DNA from 2 places in the Micromonospora sp. NPDC049201 genome. Region 2 is predicted to be linked to the other one. Evidence: predicted binding sites of a transcription regulator. Region 2 holds the regulator's gene; the other holds the start of a gene.
The links. The regulator HspR, encoded in region 2, represses chaperone genes until heat shock. The targets are predictions, from matches to a motif close to TTGAGTNNNNNNNACTCAA.
Positions count from the first base shown of each region.

Region 1 (10,026 bases), on a different contig from region 2:
CGCTGACCGACAACGCGCAGAACGGCGGCAACACCGGCGGGGCCAACAACGGCGGCAACACCGGTGGCCAGAACGGTGGCAACAACAACGGTGGCCAGAACGGCGGGAACAACAACGGCGGCGGCCAGAACAACGGCGGCAACAACGGCCTGAACGTGCTGGCCAAGGACTGCGCCAACAGCAAGTTGGAGGCGCACAACGGCTTCCAGAACGGCAACCGTTGCGTGAGCACCGCGTTCGGTGAGGTCGGCGCCGCGGCGAACAACCCGTCGCTGCTCATCACGCAGTTCCCCAACCAGGTGCAGCGCAACCAGCCGTTCACGCTCCGGGTCACGACGAGGAACCTGGTGCGGGACCGCTTCCTCGCCGCCGGGCAGGGTGGCTACTACCTGGAGAGTTCGCTGCTCAACGACCAGGGTCTGGTCCGCGGTCACTTCCACACCGCGTGCCGGATGCTCGGCAGCACCCGCCAGCCCCCGAACCCGCAGGACGTGCCGGCCTTCTTCGTCGCCACCGAGGACGGCCGGGGCGGGTCCCAGCCGGACGACGTGCTGATCCAGATTCCGGGTCTGCCGGACTCGGGCCTGGCCCAGTGCTCGGTCTGGGCCGGCGACGGCTCGCACCGGATCCCGATGATGGAGCGGGCGAACCAGACCCCCGCCATCGACGTGGTGCGCATCCAGGTCAACTGACCCGCACGCCGACGGCCGGAGCCGCCCGGGTACGCCCGGGCGGCTCCGGCCGTCTCGCGGGGGAGTCGGTCGCGGCGGAGTCGCCGGTCGGACTTCCGGGCTGAGTCGTCGGTGCCGTCGCTCCGGTGTGCGGCCGGTGGCTCGCCGCCCGTCGCGGAAGCCCGCGGCGGCGCTGTCCGTCCGCCCGCCCCGTCCGGCGGCCCCCGGGCGCCGGCGACGGGACCCGGGGGCGGACCGCGCATCGGCCGGGTCGTCGCTGCGGTCAGCGCGAAAGGCGGGGTGCGGCAGGGTCACGCACCGCGCGGTGCGCGCCGAGAAAGTTGCTGCCGAGTCGATCGAGCCGGCTGAAAATTGTCGACCAAAAAAGCCGGTCGGGGCCCCGCTGATTCCCAGCGTGACCCCGTGGCGCCCGACCGTGAACCGGGAGCCTCAGCGGCTCTTGTACGCCTCCACGACGGAGACCGGGATGCGCCCGCGCTCGGAAATCTCGTAGCCGTTCTTGGCGGCCCATTCGCGGATCGCGCGGTTCTGCTCGCGGTCCATTCCCGAGGTGCTCGGCCGGGTGACGCGCCGCGCCGCGCGGCCGGCGTCGACTGGTCCGCGGCCGATGCGCCGGCCAGCGTTGATGTACGGGTCCAGCGCTTTACGCAGGACGCCCGCGTTCTCGTCGGAGACGTCGATCGTGTAGGCCACGCCGTCCAGGCTGAACTCGACGGTCCGATCGGCCTTTCCGCCGTCGAGGTCGTCCGTCAGAACGGTGATTACTTTCCTTGCCATCGCCATTACTCCCTGTGTCGGGCGGGGTGTGGCTAAGAGTTTGACCTACCTGGCGGTAATTCCGCAACAATACCCGACACTTTCCATTCGGCGGGTCGGGGGAAACGATGGACCGCCAATAGGGCCGGAGGGGGCGGACGTGGCCTGGGTCACAAGCTGGAACAAGGTGCACGGTTTGTTACTTGAGTCAGACACGCTCAACCAACTGATGGCAGGTGTTCGATGGCAACTCTTCCGGTACTTCCCCTGACCGACGCCGTCCTGCTGCCCGGGATGGTCGTCCCGGTGACCCTCGACCCGACCACCCAGGCCGCTGTCGACGCCGCCCGCGCCACCGGCGACAAGACGCTGCTGGCGGTGCCCCGCATCGACGGCGAGTACGGCTCGGTCGGCGTGGTCGCCACCCTCGAGAAGGTGGGCCGACTGCCCAGCGGCGAACCGGCAGCCGTGGTGCGCGGCATCGCCCGCGCCCGCATCGGCTCCGGCGTGCCCGGCCCGGGCGCGGCGCTCTGGGTCGAGGCGACGACCCTCGACGAACCCGCGCCGGCCGGCCGGGCCCGGGAACTGGCCCGCGAGTACCGCGCGCTGATGACCTCGGTGCTTCAGCAGCGCGGCGCCTGGCAGGTCATCGACGCCATGGAGCGGATGACCGAACTCTCCGAGCTGGCCGACTCGGCCGGCTACGCGCCCTGGCTCAGCCTGGCGCAGAAGACCGAGCTGCTCGCCGCGCCGGACGTCACCGCCCGGCTGGAGCTGCTGGTCGGCTGGGTGAAGGAGCACCTGGCCGAGCAGGAGGTCACCGAGCAGATCAACACCGATGTCCGGGAGGGGCTGGAGAAGTCCCAGCGGGAGTTCCTGCTCCGGCAACAGCTCGCCGCGATCCGCAAGGAACTCGGCGAGGACGAGCCGGACGGCTCCGCCGACTACCGGGCCCGGGTCGAGTCCGCCGACCTGCCGGACAAGGTCCGCGAGGCGGCCCTGCGCGAGGTCGGCAAGCTGGAGCGGGCCAGCGACGCCTCGCCCGAGGCGGGCTGGATCCGTACCTGGCTGGACACGGTCCTGGAGATGCCGTGGAGCACGCGTACCGAGGACAACACTGACCTGGCCGCGGCCCGGGCGGTGCTCGACGCGGACCACGCCGGCCTGGCCGACGTGAAGGACCGCATCCTGGAATACCTCGCGGTGCGCAACCGCCGCGCGGAGCGCAACCTCGGCGTGGTCGGCGGACGCGGCTCCGGCGCGGTGCTCGCCCTGGCCGGCCCGCCCGGCGTCGGCAAGACCAGCCTGGGCGAGTCGGTGGCCCGGGCGCTGGGTCGCACCTTCGTCCGGGTCTCGCTGGGCGGGGTGCGGGACGAGGCCGAGATCCGGGGCCACCGGCGCACCTACGTCGGCGCGCTGCCCGGCCGCATCGTGCGGGCGCTGCGTGAGGCCGGCTCGATGAACCCGGTCGTGCTGCTCGACGAGGTCGACAAGCTGGCCGTCGGCTACTCCGGCGACCCGGCGGCGGCGCTGCTGGAGGTGCTCGACCCGGCGCAGAACCACACCTTCCGTGACCACTACCTCGAGGTCGACCTCGACCTGTCCGACGTGCTCTTCCTGGCCACCGCCAACGTGGTGGAGAACATCCCCGGCCCGCTGCTGGACCGGATGGAGCTGGTCACGCTGGACGGCTACACCGAGGACGAGAAGGTGGCCATCGCCCGGGACCACCTGCTGCCCCGGCAGCAGGAGCGGGCCGGGCTGACCGCCGACGAGGTGACCGTCGCCGACGAGGCGCTGGCGCTGGTCGCCGGGGAGTACACCCGGGAGGCCGGCGTCCGGCAGCTCGAACGGGCCCTGGCGAAGATCCTGCGCAAGGTGACCGTGGCGTTGGCGTCCGACCCGGCGCCGGTCCGCGTCGACACCGCCAACCTGGCCCGCTACCTGGGTCGGCCCAAGTTCACCCCGGAGTCCGCCGAACGTACGGCGGTGCCCGGCGTGGCCACCGGCCTGGCCGTCACCGGCGCCGGTGGGGACGTGCTCTTCATCGAGGCGACCAGCATGGAGGGCGAGCCGGGCCTGACCCTCACCGGTCAGCTCGGGGACGTGATGAAGGAGTCGGCGCACATCGCGCTGTCCTACCTGCGCTCCAACGGACGACGCCTCGGCATCGACCCGAACGCCCTCGCCGGGCGGCGGATCCACGTGCACTTCCCGGCGGGCGCGGTGCCGAAGGACGGTCCCAGCGCCGGCATCACCATGGTCACCGCGCTGGCGTCCCTGGTCACCGGCCGGCCGGTGCGGCCCGAGTTCGGGATGACCGGCGAGGTGACGCTCTCCGGCCGGGTGCTGTCCATCGGCGGCGTGAAGCAGAAGCTGCTCGCCGCGCACCGGGCCGGCCTCACCGAGGTGATCATCCCGAAGCGCAACGAGCCGGACCTGGACGACCTGCCGGCCGAGGTGCGCGAGGCGCTGACCGTGCACACCCTCGCCGACGTGGCGGACGTGCTCGCGCTGGCGCTGCGTCCGGCCGAGGTCGACGCCCAGAGCCTCGGCGGCCAGCCGCTCACCGCGGCCTGACCGGCCCCGTCGAACCCCCGTCGCCCGCCGGGCGGCGGGGGTTCGTGGTGCGGAACGCAGGAGGCAACCATCGTCGGGCCGGCTACCGGCGGTCGCGCCGGTCCCGGGGGTCGAAGCGACGCTCACCGCCACCGTCGCCCTCACCGTCCCGGTCCCGCCGGACGGTGGCCTTGCGACCCTTGATGGTGCTGCCCCGCAGGCCCTGGATCACCTCGTCGGCCATGCCCTGCGGCACCTCCACCAGGGAGAACCGGTCGGCGATCTCGATCGAGCCGATGTCCCGCCCGCTCACCCCGGTCTCCCCGGTGATCGCGCCGACCAGGTCCTGCGGTCGTACCCCGGCCCGGCGGCCCAACCCGATGAAGACCTGGGCCGTGCCGGCGGCGCGGGACCGGCCGCCGGCCCGGCGGTCCCGACCCTCGGCGCCGGGCCGGCCCTCCCGGTTCGGGCGGACCGAGACCTGAGGGATCTCCTCCTCGTCGGCGGTGCCGGGCAGCGTGGCCTCGTGCGCCAACCGCACCGCGGCGAGCGCGACCTCCATCAGGTCGAACTCGTCGGTCAGCGACTCGACGACCGCCCGGAACGGCTCCAGGTCGTCCTCGAGCACCGACTCGCGCACCGCGGCCTGGGTCAGCTCGAACCGCCGGGTCCGCAGGTCGGCCACCGTCGGGATCTTGTCCACCGTGATCCGCTGGCCGGTGACCCGCTCGATCGTCTTCAGCATCCGGTGCTCGCGCGGCTCGGCGAGCGTGATCGCCACGCCCTCCCGGCCGGCCCGGCCCACCCGGCCGATCCGGTGCACGTACGACTCCGGCGCGGACGGGACGTCGTAGTTCACCACGTGGGTGAGCTGCTCGACGTCCAGCCCGCGGGCCGCCACGTCGGTGGCGACCAGCAGGTCCGCGGTGCCGGAGCGCAGCCGGCCCATCACCCGGTCCCGCTGCTCCTGGCTCATCCCGCCGTGCAGCGCCTCGGCCCGGTAGCCCCGACCGTTCATCGTCTCGGTGAGCCGGTCCACCTCCTCCCGGCTGCGGCAGAACACGATCGCCGCGGTGGGCGACTCGACGTCCAGCACCCGGCCCAGCGCGGCCGGCTTGTGCGCCCGCGCCACGATGTAGGCGCTCTGCCGTACCCGCGGCGCCTCGCCGGCCACCTGGCGTTCGCGTTCGATCCGGATCCGCACCGGGTCGGTCAGGTGCTGCCGGGCCAGCCCGTCGATGCGGGCCGGCATGGTGGCCGAGAAGAGCACCGTCTGCCGGCCCTCGGGGGCGTGCTCCAGGATCGCCTCGATGTCCTCGGCGAAGCCCATGTCGAGCATCTCGTCCGCCTCGTCCAGCACCACGGTGGTCAGCGAGCCGAGCCGCAGCGTGCCCCGGGCGATGTGGTCGAGCGCGCGCCCGGGCGTGGCGACCACCACGTCCACCCCGTGGTCGAGCGCGCGGAGCTGCCGGCCGATCGGCTGGCCGCCGTAGATCGGCAGCACCCGGGCGCCCAGATCCTTGCCGTAGCGGTGGAACGCCTCGGAGACCTGCACCGCCAGCTCCCGCGTCGGCACCAGCACCAGCGACACCGGGTCGCCGTCCGGGCGCGGCGTGGGCATCCGCTGTAGCAGCGGCAGCGCGAACGCGGCGGTCTTGCCGGTGCCGGTCGCCGCCTGCCCGAGCAGGTCCCGGCCGGCCAGCAGCGGCGGGATGGCCTCGCTCTGGATCGGCGTGGGCTCCTCGTAGCCGAGGGCGGACAGCGCGCCCAGCAGTTCGGCGCGCAGCCCGAGATCCGCGAAGGCGGCGGTGTCCTCGGCGATGGCGGGGGTGGTGGGCTCGGTCGGGGTCGGTGCGGCGCTCATGCGGCAAGCCTTTCATCACCGCCGGGCGCGGGTCGCGGCGACCGGCGCAAACGTTCGCCGCGCCACGCGCGACCCCGTCCGGGCCCGGTGCTGCGGCCGGCTCACCCCGCCGCGACGGCCAGCAGGGTGGTCACCCCCACCACCACGTCGAGCGCCACGCACCACTCCGCGTACCCGCGCGGCACCACCCGGTCGGAGCGGTGGTGCCACAGGTCCCAGCCGGCGTGTCCGAGCCAGCCCAGGCCGACAAGCGTGCCGGCGACGTGGACCGGCGCGGCCAGCGCCGCCGCCGCCAGGCCGCCCCAGACGGCCAGCCCGACGAGTTGGACCGTGAGCTGCCACCGGTCGCCGAGTTGCCGTCGCCACGCGCCGATGACCAGGTAGCCGGCCGGCAGCACGAGCAGCGACCACGGCGACACCACGCCCGGGGCGAACCACATGTCGACGGTCATCAGCAGCGCCAGGCCGACCGGCCAGCGACGCGCCACCGCCGCCACCACCGGGTGCCGGCGGGGCGGCGCGGTCGCCGGGTGCCGGTGCCGCAGCGCCACCAGCGCCATCGCCGGCAGCATCAGCAGGTGACCGCCGAGCAGCAGCACGTCGTCCCCGACCCACCCCGCCCACCAGGCCGGGAGGAGGAGCAGGAACGGCACGTACATGGCCGCGCTCATCTCCCCGGCGGCGGGCCACCCGTCGCCCCGGTACCACATCCAGGCGACCATGCCCACTGCCATGTTCGTGGCCATCAGCAGCGCGTCCACGTCCGGCCGGGCGAGCACGCCCGCGCCGCCCAGCAGTTCCCCGCCGATCCGCCACAGCGGGCCGAGCACCACCATGCCGGCCACCATCGCCACGACCATCCCGGCCAGGTGCCGGGCCCGCGTCCAGCCGGCCCACCGCCGGGGTACGCCCACCGTCATCTCCGTCATGCCCCGACCCTGCCGGCGCGGGACGCACCGGGCCAGGCGCGTCCGTCATCGGGAAACCGTGCGGAACGCACGGGTCGGTCGTGACCTGAGACATGGACGCGGCCGTGCGGCGACGCTCCCGACCGGTGCGGAGGAGCGTCGCCGTACGGGCTGTTCGGATCAGTAGTTGAGGGAGCAGAACTCCGGGTGGCCGACCGCGGTGCCGGTGCACTCGACCCGGGCGTCGCTCGGGTACACCTTGACCGTCATGGTCGAGGTGAAGTTCGCCGGTGTGAACGTCAGCGATCCGCCGACGCCGAACGGCTGTCCGCTGACGGTGCCGGAGAAGTTGCGCCCCCAGGTGGCCGCCGTGCCGAGGGTGTACGGCCCGCCGACGGCGGTGGGCGGCGTGCCCGACTTGGTGTAGCTCTTCCGTTCGAGGTTGGTGGTGACGCCGCCGCTGGTCCGGTCCGCGTTGCTGGACACGATCTTGGCGTAGGTGACCGCGCTGCCGTTCGAGCACCACTCGACGTTCATGGTCATGAAGGCGGTGGTGGCGCTGACCGTGCCGGTGCTGCCGTTGGCGTAGACGACCGGCACGTTGAGCTCGTTCACCGGGATCTTCATCTGGAGCCGGTAGGCGCTGCCCGAGGCCTGTGCGCAGGTGCCCTGAAGGTATCCGGTGTAGGTCGCGGCGCTGGCCGGCGGCGCGGCCACCGCGACCAGGCCGGCCGCGCATCCGGCGGCGAACAGCGAACGAATCATGTTGCGGGTGACTCGCGACATTTCCTCTTCCTCTTTCTCGTCCCACGCGAGGTGGGACACCGGCAATTGTTCCGGCGTCGGGGTGCAGGGTGGGGTGGAAGCGTCCGGCGTTCGTATGTTTCGCATCAGCGCTGGTCAAGCCGCTTCCCGGTGATGGATCGCCGGGCCGGCGGTGTGCCGAGCGGCCGGGTAACGCGAATTCCGTTCCCCGCTCTTATTCGTATCATCCGATCCCGGGAAATGCACCCGGAGGAAGGTGAATTGCTTTTGCTGCCACAACAGTTGACCCGGAAACTGTCTTAGCATTTTTCTTTCTACGTCACTGAGCTGGCACGGGCCCGCGGTGCCGATCGCCGGGTCGGGTGCCGGCGTGCCACCCCTAGGATCGGCGGGCATGACTGTCGATCCGGCGGACCACCGGCTGCGCCGGGCCCGGCGCGTCACCCTGCTCTCGCTGGGCACGAACGGGTGGACCACGGTGCTGCTGCCCGCCGTCGGCCTGCTCCGGGAGCCGGACCCGGTGCGGGCGGTGCTCGGCGTGGTGGGGTTGCTCGGCTTCACGGTGGCCCAGGTGGCGGTGCTGCACGCGGCGGTGACGCCCTGGCTCGCCGCCCCGGCCCGGCGCCGCCGGCACCTCGGGCTGGCGGTGGCCGCGCTGCTCAGCCTGCCGCTGGTCGGCCCGGTGGCGGCCGGCGCCTGGCCGACCTGGGCGTGGCTGGGCGCGTCGCTGGTCGGCATGACGCCGTTGCTGTTCCGGCCGGCGGTGGCGGTGGCCGCGGCGGCCGGGGTGTTCACCGCCGCGGCCGGGGTCACCGTGGCGACCGGCGGACCGCTGCCCACGGCGCTGCTGGTCACCGGCGGGGTGGGCGCCGGGATCGCGCTGCTCACCTGGGTCCAGGTGTGGTTCTGGGACCTGCTGGTCGAGGCCCGGCAGGGGCAGGCGGCCGGGGCGCGGCTCGCCGCGACCGAGGAGCGGCTGCGGTTCGCCCGCGACGTGCACGACCTGCTCGGCCACGATCTCACCGTGATCGCGCTGAAGGCCGAGCTGGCCGAGCGGCTGGCGTCGGTGGACGGCGCCCGCGCCGGCCGGGAGGCGGCCGAGGCACGTCGGCTCGCCGTGTCGGCGTTGACCCGGGTCCGCGCCGCCGTGCACGGCTACCGCGCCGTCGACCTGGCCGAGCAGGCGGCGGCGGTGGGGGAGGTGCTGCGCTCCAGCGGGGTGCGCTGCACGGTCGACCCGCCGGTCGGTGTGCTGCCCGCCCCGGTCGCCGCCGACCTGGCCGCCGTGCTGCGCGAGGCCGGCACGAACGTGCTGCGGCACAGCCGGGCCGGCTGGTGCCGGATCGAGATCACCCGCGACGATGGGCTGGTGACGCTGACCGTACGCAACGACGGCGTCCGTGGCCCCGGCCCGGACGCCTTCAGCGGTGGCCTCCGCGGCCTCGCCGACCGGCTCGCCCCCTCCGGGGGCCGCGTCCGGACCTCCACCGAGGACGGCGTGTTCAGCCTGGTGGCGACCGTGCCGGTGACGCCGTGATCCGGGTGCTGCTGGCCGACGACGAGGAGCTGATCCGGCTCGCGCTGGCCGCGTTGCTCGACCTGGAACCGGACATCGAGGTGGTGGCGCACGCCGCCGACGGGCGGGCCGCCCTGACCGCCGCGCTGGCCCACCGCCCGGACGTCGCCGTGCTGGACCTGGAGATGCCGCCGCCCGACGGCGTGGCGGTCGCCGCCGAACTGACCCGCCTGCTGCCCGGGTGCGCCCCGGTGATCCTCACCGGTCACGGCCGGCCCGCCCAGCTCCGGCCGGCGCTGGCGGCCGGAGCGCGCGGGTTCCTCGCCAAGGGCGCTCCCGGCGGCGCGCTGGCCGACGTGATCCGCCGGGTGCACTCCGGCGCGCGCTACGTCGACCCGGCGCTCGCCGCCGACGCGTTGACGTTGCCCGAGTGCCCGTTGACCCCGCGCGAGCTGGAGACGCTGCGACTGGCGGAACTGGGCACCCCGGTCGCGGTGATCGCCCGCCGGACCCACCTCGCCGCCGGGACCGTCCGCAACCACCTGAGCGCCTGCGTGCAGAAACTCGGCGCCGTCGACCGGGCCGGGGCGGTCCGGCGGGCCCGCGAGGCCGGCTGGCTCTGACCCGGGCGGTCGGCAACCGGGTACCGGACGTCCCCGCCGTCCGCCGGGGACTAGCCTGATCCCGTGCGGACGGTGGAACTGCTCTGCTCACCCGAGCTGGACGCCACGGTGCGGGCAGCCTGGAGCCGGCTCGCCGCCGCCGGCCTGCCCAGCCTCGCCCGCAACACGCACCCGACCAACCGGCCGCACCTGACGCTCGCCTCGGTCGACGACTTCCCGCCCGGCGCCGAGCAGCGCCTCGCCGACCTCTGCGACGCCGCGTTGCCGCTGCCCGTCCGGCTCGACCGGCTGGCGGTCCTCGACGGCAGCGCGCCGCTGGTCTGGCTGGTCCGTCCGGCGCCGC
Region 1 is NZ_JBVJHM010000001.1:711,766-721,791, forward strand. It holds gene ACZ6O5_RS02885 (hypothetical protein) at 1-692, shown strand, start outside; gene ACZ6O5_RS02890 (histone-like nucleoid-structuring protein Lsr2) at 1,122-1,469, opposite strand; gene lon (endopeptidase La) at 1,692-4,028, shown strand; gene ACZ6O5_RS02900 (DEAD/DEAH box helicase) at 4,111-5,871, opposite strand; gene ACZ6O5_RS02905 (hypothetical protein) at 5,973-6,800, opposite strand; gene ACZ6O5_RS02910 (hypothetical protein) at 6,960-7,565, opposite strand; gene ACZ6O5_RS02915 (sensor histidine kinase) at 7,939-9,081, shown strand; gene ACZ6O5_RS02920 (response regulator) at 9,078-9,683, shown strand; gene ACZ6O5_RS02925 (2'-5' RNA ligase family protein) at 9,747-10,026, shown strand, end outside.
Region 1: lon (endopeptidase La) is a predicted target of HspR. The motif match lies at 1,652-1,670, and genes of this name have one in related genera.

Region 2 (10,026 bases):
CCTGGCGTACGGCCTGGACAAGGGCTCCAAGGAGCAGACCGTCCTGGTCTTCGACCTCGGTGGCGGCACGTTCGACGTGTCCCTGCTGGAGCTGGCCGAGGGCGTCGTCGAGGTCAAATCGACGAGCGGTGACAACCAGCTCGGCGGCGACGACTGGGACCAGCGGATCATCGACCACCTGGTGAAGACGTTCCGCGGCGAGCACGGCATCGACCTCTCGCAGGACAAGATGGCCATGCAGCGGCTCAAGGAGGCGGCCGAGAAGGCCAAGATCGAGCTGTCCGCGGCCACCACCAGCAACATCAACCTGCCGTACATCACCGCCGGCGCGGCCGGCCCGCTGCACCTCGACGTGACGCTGAGCCGCGCCGAGTTCCAGCGCATGACGCAGGATCTGCTGGACCGCTGCAAGGGCCCGTTCGAGCAGGCCGTCAAGGACGCCGGGATCAAGGTCGCCGACGTCGACCACGTCATCCTGGTCGGCGGCTCGACCCGGATGCCGTCCGTCACCGACCTGGTCAAGCAGCTCACCGGCCGCGACCCGAACAAGGGCGTCAACCCGGACGAGGTCGTCGCCGTCGGCGCCGCGCTCCAGGCCGGCGTGCTCAAGGGCGAGGTCAAGGACGTCCTGCTGCTCGACGTGACGCCGCTGAGCCTCGGCATCGAGACCAAGGGCGGCATCTTCACCAAGCTCATCGAGCGCAACACCACCATCCCGACCAAGCGCTCCGAGGTCTTCACCACGGCCGACGACAACCAGCCGTCGGTGCTGATCCAGGTGTTCCAGGGCGAGCGGGAGATCGCGGCCTACAACAAGAAGCTCGGCACGTTCGAGCTGACCGGCCTCCCGCCGGCGCCGCGCGGCGTGCCGCAGATCGAGGTCACGTTCGACATCGACGCCAACGGCATCGTCAACGTGCACGCCAAGGACCTGGGCACCGGCAAGGAACAGAAGATGACGATCACCGGCGGCTCCTCGCTGCCGAAGGACGACATCGAGCGCATGCGCCGGGACGCCGAGGAGCACGCCGACGAGGACAAGCGCCGCCGCGAGGAGGCGGAGACCCGCAACGTCGCCGAGGCGCTCCAGTGGCAGACCGAGAAGTTCCTCGCCGAGAGCGGCGACAAGCTGCCGGCCGAGAACCGGGACCAGCTCAACGAGGCGCTCGGCGAGCTGCGCAGCGCCCTCGGCGGGCAGGACATCGAGAAGATCAAGGCCGCGCACGAGAAGCTGGCCCAGGTCTCCCAGCAGGCCGGCTCGCTGCTCTACGCGCAGCAGCAGGAGGGTGAGCCGGGTGCTCCCGGTGCGGGTGCGGCCGGGCCGGGTGCCGGCGCGGGTGCGACCGGCGGTCCGCAGGCCGGCGGCGCCGACGACGTGGTCGACGCGGAGATCGTGGACGAGGACAAGAAGTGACAGTCGGTCCCGGCACGATCCGCACCGCAGAGGGATGAGGTGACCGCATGACGGACACGCCACGAGCGGCCGACCCGGGTTCCACCGGGTCGGCGCCGGGTGGCTCCGCGGGCGCCGGCAAGGACGCCGGCGACGAGCCGCGGGTCGTCATCCGCGACAAGCGCAAGCTCGGCAAGGTGACCGAGGAGCCGGCGAACGACCCGTCCGCCGCCGACGCCGCCGCCGACGCGCCCGCCGAAGGGCTGGTCGAGGAGGCCGAGGTCGTGGTCGACGAGATCGGCGGCGACGCCGACGTCGCCGGGCCCCCCGTGGTCGACGCGCCGGCCGAGCCGAGCGACGAGACCGGCAAGGCGCCGCTCGGCGCCGAGCTGGAGTCGCTCCGCTCCGACCTGGAGGAGCGCACCCGCGACCTCCAGCGGGTGTCGGCGGAGTACGCCAACTACCGCAAGCGGGTCGACCGCGACCGCAACCTGGTCCAGGAGCAGGCGACCGGCGGGGTGCTCACCGCGCTCCTGCCGATCCTCGACGACCTGGACCGGGCCCGTGAGCACGGCGACCTGGTGGGTCCGTTCGGCAGTGTGGCCGACCAGCTCACCGCCGCGCTGGGCAAGTTCGGCCTGACCGCGTTCGGCGAGAAGGGCGACCCGTTCGACCCGACCCGGCACGAGGCGGTGGCGCACCAGACCTCCGCCGACGTGACCGAGCCGACCTGCGTGCAGGTCATGCGCCGGGGTTACCAACTCGGCGAGCGCCTGCTGCGGCCGGCTCTGGTCGCGGTCGCGGACCCGGAGTAGTGCCGACCCGTGACGTCCCGCCCGCCCGCACCGGGCGGGCGGGACGACCGGGATTCGACCCGTGGAAGGGGGTGGACCGGTGAGTTCCAAGGACTGGCTCGAGAAGGACTACTACGCCGCGTTGGGCGTGGACAAGTCCGCCTCCTCGGACGAGATCAAGAAGTCGTACCGGAAGCTGGCCCGGGAGTCGCATCCGGACCACAACCCCGGTGATGCCGGGGCCGAGGAGCGGTTCAAGACCGTCTCCGAGGCGTACGCGGTGCTCGGCGACGAGAAGAAGCGTCGCGAGTACGACGAGATGCGGTCGCTCTTCGGCTCGGGCGCGTTCCGGCGCGGCGCCCGCGGCGCGGGCCAGTCCGGGGGCGCGCCGTTCGACGTCTCCGACCTGTTCGGCGGTGGCGGTGGTGCCGGCGGTGGTGGCGACGCCCGGTTCGGTGGCGGCGGCTTCACCGACCTGTTCAGCACGATCTTCTCCGGTGGCGGCGCCGGCGGCGGGGCACGCCCGCGCGGTCCGGCCCGGGGCCGGGACGTCGAGGCCGAGGTGGCGCTGGACTTCTCCGACGCGGTCCGCGGCGTCACGCTGCCGCTGACGCTGCGCGCACCAGGGGTCTGCGACACCTGCCACGGCAACGGCGCGAAGCCGGGCACCACGCCGCTGGCCTGCCCGGTCTGCCACGGCGCCGGCGTGACCACCCGCAACCAGGGGTCGTTCAGCTTCTCCGAGCCGTGCCGCAACTGCCAGGGTGTCGGCACGATCGTCGAGGAGAAGTGCCCGGAGTGCCACGGCACCGGCGGGGTCACCAAGACCCGCACGCTGACCGTGCGCTTCCCGGCCGGGGTGGCCGACGGCCAGCGGATCCGACTGGCCGGCCGCGGCGAACCCGGCGACCGGGGCGGCCCGGCGGGAGATCTGTTCGTGCACGTGAAGGTGCGCCCGGACGAGCTGTTCGGACGCACCGGGGACGATCTGACCCTGAACGTCCCGATCACGTACGCCGAGGCGGTGCTCGGCACCGACCTGCGGGTGCCGACCCTGGACGGCACGGTGACGTTGCGGGTGCCACCGGGTACCCCCGCCGGGCGGGTGCTGCGGGCCCGCGGCAAGGGCGTCGTACGCAACGACGGCCGCGCCGGTGACCTGCTGGTCACGCTCGACGTGGTGGTCCCGGCGAAGGTGTCGGACGAGGCGCGGGCGGCGCTGGAGACCTTCGCGGCACAGACCCCGCCCGCCGCGCGGGAACATCTCGACGCGCGGGTACGTCGATTCAGTTGACGGCGGCAGCGGAGGTGAGCGGGCATGTCGGAGGAGTACGTCGGCTCGGGTGACCCGGCCTACGAAGCCAAGATTCTGATGATCTCGGTGGCGGCGCGGATGGCGGGCATGCACCCCCAGACGCTGCGCCAGTACGACCGGCTGGGCCTGGTGCAGCCCGGCCGGGCGGCCGGCGGCGGTCGCCGGTACAGCGTCCGGGACGTGGTGCTGCTGCGCGAGGTGCAGCGGCTCAGTCAGGACGACGGGATCAACCTGGCCGGGGTCAAGCGGATCATCGGGCTGGAGCGGCTGCTGGAGGAGGCGCAGCAGCGGGTGGCCCGGCTGGAGGCGGAGCTGGACGCCGCGTACCGGCGGATCGCCGAGCTGGAGTCGCTGGGTGGCTTCCCCCGCGGCGACCTGGTGCCCACCAACCGCACCTCCACCGCGCTCGTGGTCTGGCGTCCCCGCCGTACCCCCGATCGCTGACACCTGCTGCTCGCGCTCGTCCGAGGGCCGGCACGTCCCCGCTGTTCCCGGGGCCGTTGCCGGCCTTCCGTCGTCTCCCCCGTTGCCCCCCTGGCTGCAGAGCAAGTGGGTGGAACGCGATGGGTGTCTCCGGGCCGCGGAGGGATCCATGGCGTCCCACCGGTGCCGGCCGGAGGTTGCGGAAGAGGGAGTGCGGCGGAGTGGATTCCACTAGGCTTCGGATCAGGGATGAAAGCCCTGAAACGGAATCCGGGCTGGCGGGGGGAGCCATGGCGGAACCGGCGAAGAAAGTGGCGGAACGCGCGGAGGAACGCCTCGAGAAGGTGGCCGAGAACGTCAAGGAGCGGTTCGACCGGGTCACCGAGGGCCGCTTCAGCGACAAGGTCAAGGAAGGGCGCTTCGCCGACCAGACCGACCACGGTGTGGACCGCGCCAGGGACGACGAACGGCGCAAGAAGCAGGGCGGATCGACCTGACCGATCCGTCGACGTGCGGGCCGGGACCCACGGGGGGCCCCGGCCCGTTCGTCGTTTCGCGCGGGCCGGGTGCCGCGGGTGGGGTCAGAGGCGGCGGTTCTCGCGCACCAGGCCGCCCTCGCACCAGTCGCGGTAGACGAAGAGATCCGGACGGGCGAGCAGCACCCGGCTGTTGTGCGCCCAGTTGCGCATCAGGTCGTCGCCGGCGCGTTCGGCCTGCTCGACGAGCTTGCGGAAGCGGCGTTTCGGGTGTGCGCGGAAGTTCGTCCGGATGCCGTCGGCGGCGTAGATGTAGAGGCAGTGCAGCGCGAACCGGCGGGCCGGGCAGGACCGGTCCATGGCCAGGTCGAACAGCGTCTGCACCAGGTGGTCACCGGCGACCAGCAGGTCCCAGTCCGGTGGCATGGAGGCCAGCGGCACCGAGTCCGGTTGGTACGCCCAGGCCCGCAGCTCGGCGGGCGACGGGTCGACCGGGTTGGCGAAGCCGTGGAACGTCTCTTCCCGCACGTTCACCGGCCGACCTTCCGCTGACGCTGACGGGGGCTCCGGCCACCCGCGGACCCAGACTGCTGGGGCGACACGTTAACGCGCTTCGGCGGAGCAGTGGTAGACCTTCCCAGAATCAATTTGACAACCGTTTGCCGGGCCGGACCGGCTGAGCAGCCGATCAGGCCCGGCCACGGGGTCAGTCGCCCACCGGCACCGTGACCGGTCGGGTGGCGGCGGCGCGTCGGCGCAGCCACTGCTTGAACCAGGTGGTGTCCGGCAGCCGGGCGAGCAGCGGGCCGGTCACCACCGTGATCAGCACGTACGCGGTGGCGAGCGCGGCCAGCTTCGGCTCCACCGGGTAGACGGCCGACACGGCCAGCCCGGCGATGACGATGGAGAACTCACCGCGCGGGGTGAGCGCCAGGCCGGCCCGCCAGCGTCCGGGCTCGGCGATCCCGGCCCGACGGGCGGCCAGGTAGCCGGTGGCCACCTTGGTCGCCATGGTCACCACGGCCAGCAGCAGCGCGGGCAGCAGCACCGGCGGCATGTCCAGCGGGTTGGTGACCAGCCCGAAGAACACGAAGAAGACCGCGGCGAAGAGGTCCCGCAGCGGCGACAGCAACTGGGTGGCGTGGTGCGCGACCGGCCCGGACAGCGCGATGCCGACCAGGAACGCGCCGACCGCGGCGGAGACCTGGAGCTTGGCCGCGATACCGGCGACCAGCAGGGTCAGGCCGAGCACGCCGAGCAGCAGCGCCTCCGGATCCTTGGCGGAGAGCGCGGTGGAGATCAGGTGCCCGTACCGGATCGCCACGGCCAGCACGACGACCACGGTGAACACCGCGATGGCGAGCGCGATGCCGCCCTTCATCAGGCCGACCCCGGCGAGCAGCGCGGTGACCAGTGGCAGGTAGAGCGCCATCGCCAGGTCCTCGATCACCAGGATGGAGAGGATCACCGGGGTCTCCCGGTTACCGACCCGGCCCAGGTCGCCGAGCACCTTGGCGATCACGCCCGAGGACGACACCCAGGTGACGCCGGCGAGCACCACGGCGGCGACCCAGCCCCAGCCGAGCAGCAGCGCGAACGCGAAGCCGGGCAGCGCGTTGAACACCGCGTCGATGAGCCCGGCGGGCGCGGCCGAGCGGAGATTGCCGACCAGTTCGTTCGCGCTGTACTCCAGCCCGAGCATGACCAGCAGCAGGATCACGCCGATCTCCGCGCCGACGGCGAAGAACTCCTCGCTGGCGTTGAGCGGCAGCAGGCCGCCGTGCCCGAAGGCGAGGCCGGCGAGCAGGTAGAGCGGGATGGGCGAGACGCCGACGCGACGGCTGAGCCGGCCGAGCAGGCCGAGCAGGAGCAGCAGCGCGCCGACCTCGACGAGCAGGATTTGGGTTTCGTGCATACGCGTCAGCCGTCCGGGTCGGTCTCGGCGAGGATGGAGGTGACGCCGTCGAGCCCCTGTCGGGTGCCGACCACGACGACCACGTCGCCGGATTCGAACCGGAAGGTGGGGTCGGGCGAGACGTTCACCTCGCCCTGACGCAGCACAGCCACGATGGACGCGCTGGTCCGGGTGCGGGCCTTCGTGTCGCCGAGCCGCCGACCGACGTACTTCGAGCCGGCTGGGATCACGATCTGCTCGGTCAGCAGCCCGGCGGCCTGCTCGCGCAGCCCGGAGAGCTGACCCAGCATCAGCGACGCGCCGAGGATGTCGGCCAGCGCCTCCGCCTCGTCGTCGGTCAGCGGTATGTCGTGCTGACAGGAGTCGGGATCGTCCGGGTCGTAGAGGACCAGGTCGCGGCGGCCATTGCGATGGGAGACCACGCCGAGCCGGCGGCCGGATTCCGTCATCAGGTCATGACGTACGCCGATTCCCGGTAAGGCGGTCTGTTCGACACGTACTCGCACGCCGGTGAGGCTACCTCTGCCAGGCACATGCTGCTCCCGAGGCCGAGCCACCACCCGATCCGAGTGCTGGCCCGCCTACTTCGGGTCGGCGACGAACACGCCGACGCCCTCCAGCGTCTCGGTGAGGCCGGTCGCGCGAAGGATCATCATCGCCTTGCCGACCACGGTGTCGGAGACGCCGTGCTCCTTGCACAGTTGGGCGCGGCTCGGCAGCTTGTGGCCGGGCGGCCACTCTCCCGAATCGATCTTGCTCTTCAGCTCGTCTGCGAGCACCTGGTACTGCTGCTTGGGCATACACACTCCCCGGATGGCACGCCCATTCGATCACGCATCCACCTCCAACCTCAAGCAATCGTGGGTCGGTCGTTGACCTACAACCGGTACCGATTGTAGGTTGCTCGTGAACGCTCCCGGATGGCACCTGGAGTGCTTCCCGGGTCGGGGCGGGCGCCCCGGTGGTCCGTCCCGACCCCGTTCGGCGAGAGGGGATCAACGTGATGCGTGACCTGGTAGGTCGTCGATGACCGGGCGATATGTGATCCACCTGCCGGTGCGGGCGTCGGACCTGGCCCGGGCGAAAATGCTCGGCCGCACGGCCGGCCGGTCGTTGGGGTTCCTCGCGGCGGTGGAGTTGGGCGGGATCACCGTCTCGGCCGAGGACGACCAGGGCGTACGCCACTGGGTGTTCTGCGACCGCAAGCTCGACGGCGGCCGGCGCTGCGTGCTGCGCGCCGACCACGTGACGCCCTGCACCACGCGTCTCCCCGGCCGCCGCGGTCGCTGACGACCGGGTGCACCGGTTGTCGTCCGAGCGGCAACGGGTGCACCCGAAGGGCGAAGAGTGACCCGGGTCACACAGGCGGAGTTGAGCGGAATAGACTCAACTCTGGTTGTGTCATGTCCAGTGGACACGCCGATCCCGGGGGAGCCCATGAATACGGAACGCCTCACCACCAAGAGCCGCGAGACCATCACCGGTGCCGTCGCGCTGGCGAACCAGCGCGGTCACGCCACCGTGGAGCCCTGGCACCTGCTGCTGGCCCTGCTGGACACCGACGGCTCGACCGCCGCCGGCCTGCTGCGCGCCGTCGGCGCAGACGCCGCCGAGCTGCGCCGGGCCGCCCAGCGCTCGGTCGACGCGCTGCCCGCCGCGCGCGGCTCCAGTCTGGCCGAGCCGACGTTGGCCCGGGAGTTCGTCAACGCCATCGGCGCCGCCGAGCAGATCGCCCGGCCGCTCGGCGACGAGTACACCTCCACCGAGCACCTGCTGGCCGGGCTGGCCCGGGTCGGGGGCGCGGTCTCGGTCGCGCTGAAGAACGCCGGCGCCACCGAGGAGAACCTGGTCGCCGCGTTCCCGACCGTCCGGGGCGGGGACCGTCGGGTCACCACCGCCGATCCGGAGCAGACCTACCAGGCGCTGGCCAAGTACGGCGTCGACCTGACCGCCAGTGCCCGCGACGGCAAGATCGACCCGGTGATCGGCCGGGATTCGGAGATCCGGCGGGTGATCCAGGTGTTGTCCCGGCGTACCAAGAACAACCCGGTGCTGATCGGTGAGCCGGGCGTCGGCAAGACCGCCATCGTCGAGGGCCTGGCCCAGCGCATCGTCGCCGGTGACGTGCCCGAGTCGCTGCGGAACAAGAAGCTGGTCTCGCTGGACCTGGGCGCGATGGTGGCCGGCGCGCAGTACCGCGGCCAGTTCGAGGAGCGGCTCAAGTCCGTGCTGGAGGAGATCAAGAACTCCGACGGGCAGGTCATCACGTTCCTCGACGAGCTGCACACCGTGGTCGGCGCCGGCAAGGGCGAGGGCTCGATGGACGCCGGCAACATGCTCAAGCCGATGCTGGCCCGGGGCGAGCTGCGGATGGTCGGCGCGACCACGCTCGACGAGTACCGCGAGCACATCGAGAAGGACCCGGCGCTGGAGCGCCGCTTCCAGCCGGTGCTGGTCGGCGAGCCGACCATCGAGGACACCATCGGCATCCTGCGCGGGCTCAAGGAACGCTACGAGGTGCACCACGGCGTACGCATCACCGACGCCGCGCTGGTCGCCGCCGCCGCGCTCTCCGACCGCTACATCACCGACCGGTTCCTGCCGGACAAGGCGATCGACCTGGTCGACGAGTCCGCGTCCCGGCTGCGCATGGAGATCGACTCCCGCCCGGTCGAGGTCGACGAGATCGAGCGGGCGGTGCGCCGGCTGGAGATCGAGGAGATGGCGCTGGCCAAGGAGCCCGACGCCGCCTCCGCCGAGCGCCTGGCGCGGCTGCGCAAGGAGCTGGCCGACAAGCGTGAGCAGCTCACCGCGCTCTCCGAGCGTTGGCAGACCGAGAAGAGCCACATCACCAAGCTCTCCACCGCCAAGGAGGAGCTGGAGCGGCTCGGCGGCGAGGCCGAGCGGGCCGAGCGCGACGGCGAGCTGGAACGCGCCGCCGAGCTGCGCTACGGCCGGATCCCCACGCTCAAGGGTGAGCTGAAGCAGGCCGAGGAGGAGCTGGCCCGGCTCCAGGCCGACGGCGCGATGCTCAAGGAGGAGGTCGGCGCGGACGACATCGCCGCCGTGGTCGCCTCCTGGACCGGCATCCCGGCCGGCCGGCTGCTGGAGGGCGAGACCGCCAAGCTGCTCCGGATGGAGGAGTCGCTGCGGGCCCGCGTGGTCGGCCAGGCCGAGGCGGTCGGCGCGGTCTCCGACGCGGTCCGCCGCGCCCGGGCCGGCGTCGCCGACCCGGACCGCCCGACCGGCAGCTTCCTCTTCCTCGGCCCGACCGGCGTCGGCAAGACCGAGCTGGCCAAGGCGCTCGCCGAGTTCCTCTTCGACGACGAGCGGGCCATGGTCCGCATCGACATGAGCGAGTACGGCGAGAAGCACTCGGTGGCCCGCCTGGTCGGCGCCCCGCCCGGTTACGTCGGGTACGAGGAGGGCGGCCAGCTCACCGAGGCGGTGCGCCGCCGGCCGTACTCGGTGATCCTGCTGGACGAGGTGGAGAAGGCCCACCCGGACGTCTTCGACATCCTGCTCCAGGTGCTCGACGACGGCCGGCTCACCGACGGCCAGGGCCGGACGGTGGACTTCCGCAACGCCATCCTGATCCTCACCTCGAACCTGGGGTCGTCGGTGATCAGCGACCTCACGTTCAGCGAGGAGGAGCGCCGCGAGGGGGTGCTCGCGGTGGTCCGGTCGCACTTCAAGCCGGAGTTCCTCAA
Region 2 is NZ_JBVJHM010000008.1:121,594-131,619, forward strand. It holds gene dnaK (molecular chaperone DnaK) at 1-1,414, shown strand, start outside; gene grpE (nucleotide exchange factor GrpE) at 1,462-2,208, shown strand; gene dnaJ (molecular chaperone DnaJ) at 2,288-3,481, shown strand; gene ACZ6O5_RS18780 (heat shock protein transcriptional repressor HspR) at 3,506-3,946, shown strand; gene ACZ6O5_RS18785 (hypothetical protein) at 4,216-4,422, shown strand; gene ACZ6O5_RS18790 (hypothetical protein) at 4,507-4,935, opposite strand; gene ACZ6O5_RS18795 (cation:proton antiporter) at 5,108-6,316, opposite strand; gene ACZ6O5_RS18800 (cation:proton antiporter regulatory subunit) at 6,322-6,822, opposite strand; gene ACZ6O5_RS18805 (winged helix-turn-helix domain-containing protein) at 6,898-7,116, opposite strand; gene ACZ6O5_RS18810 (hypothetical protein) at 7,343-7,606, shown strand; gene clpB (ATP-dependent chaperone ClpB) at 7,754-10,026, shown strand, end outside.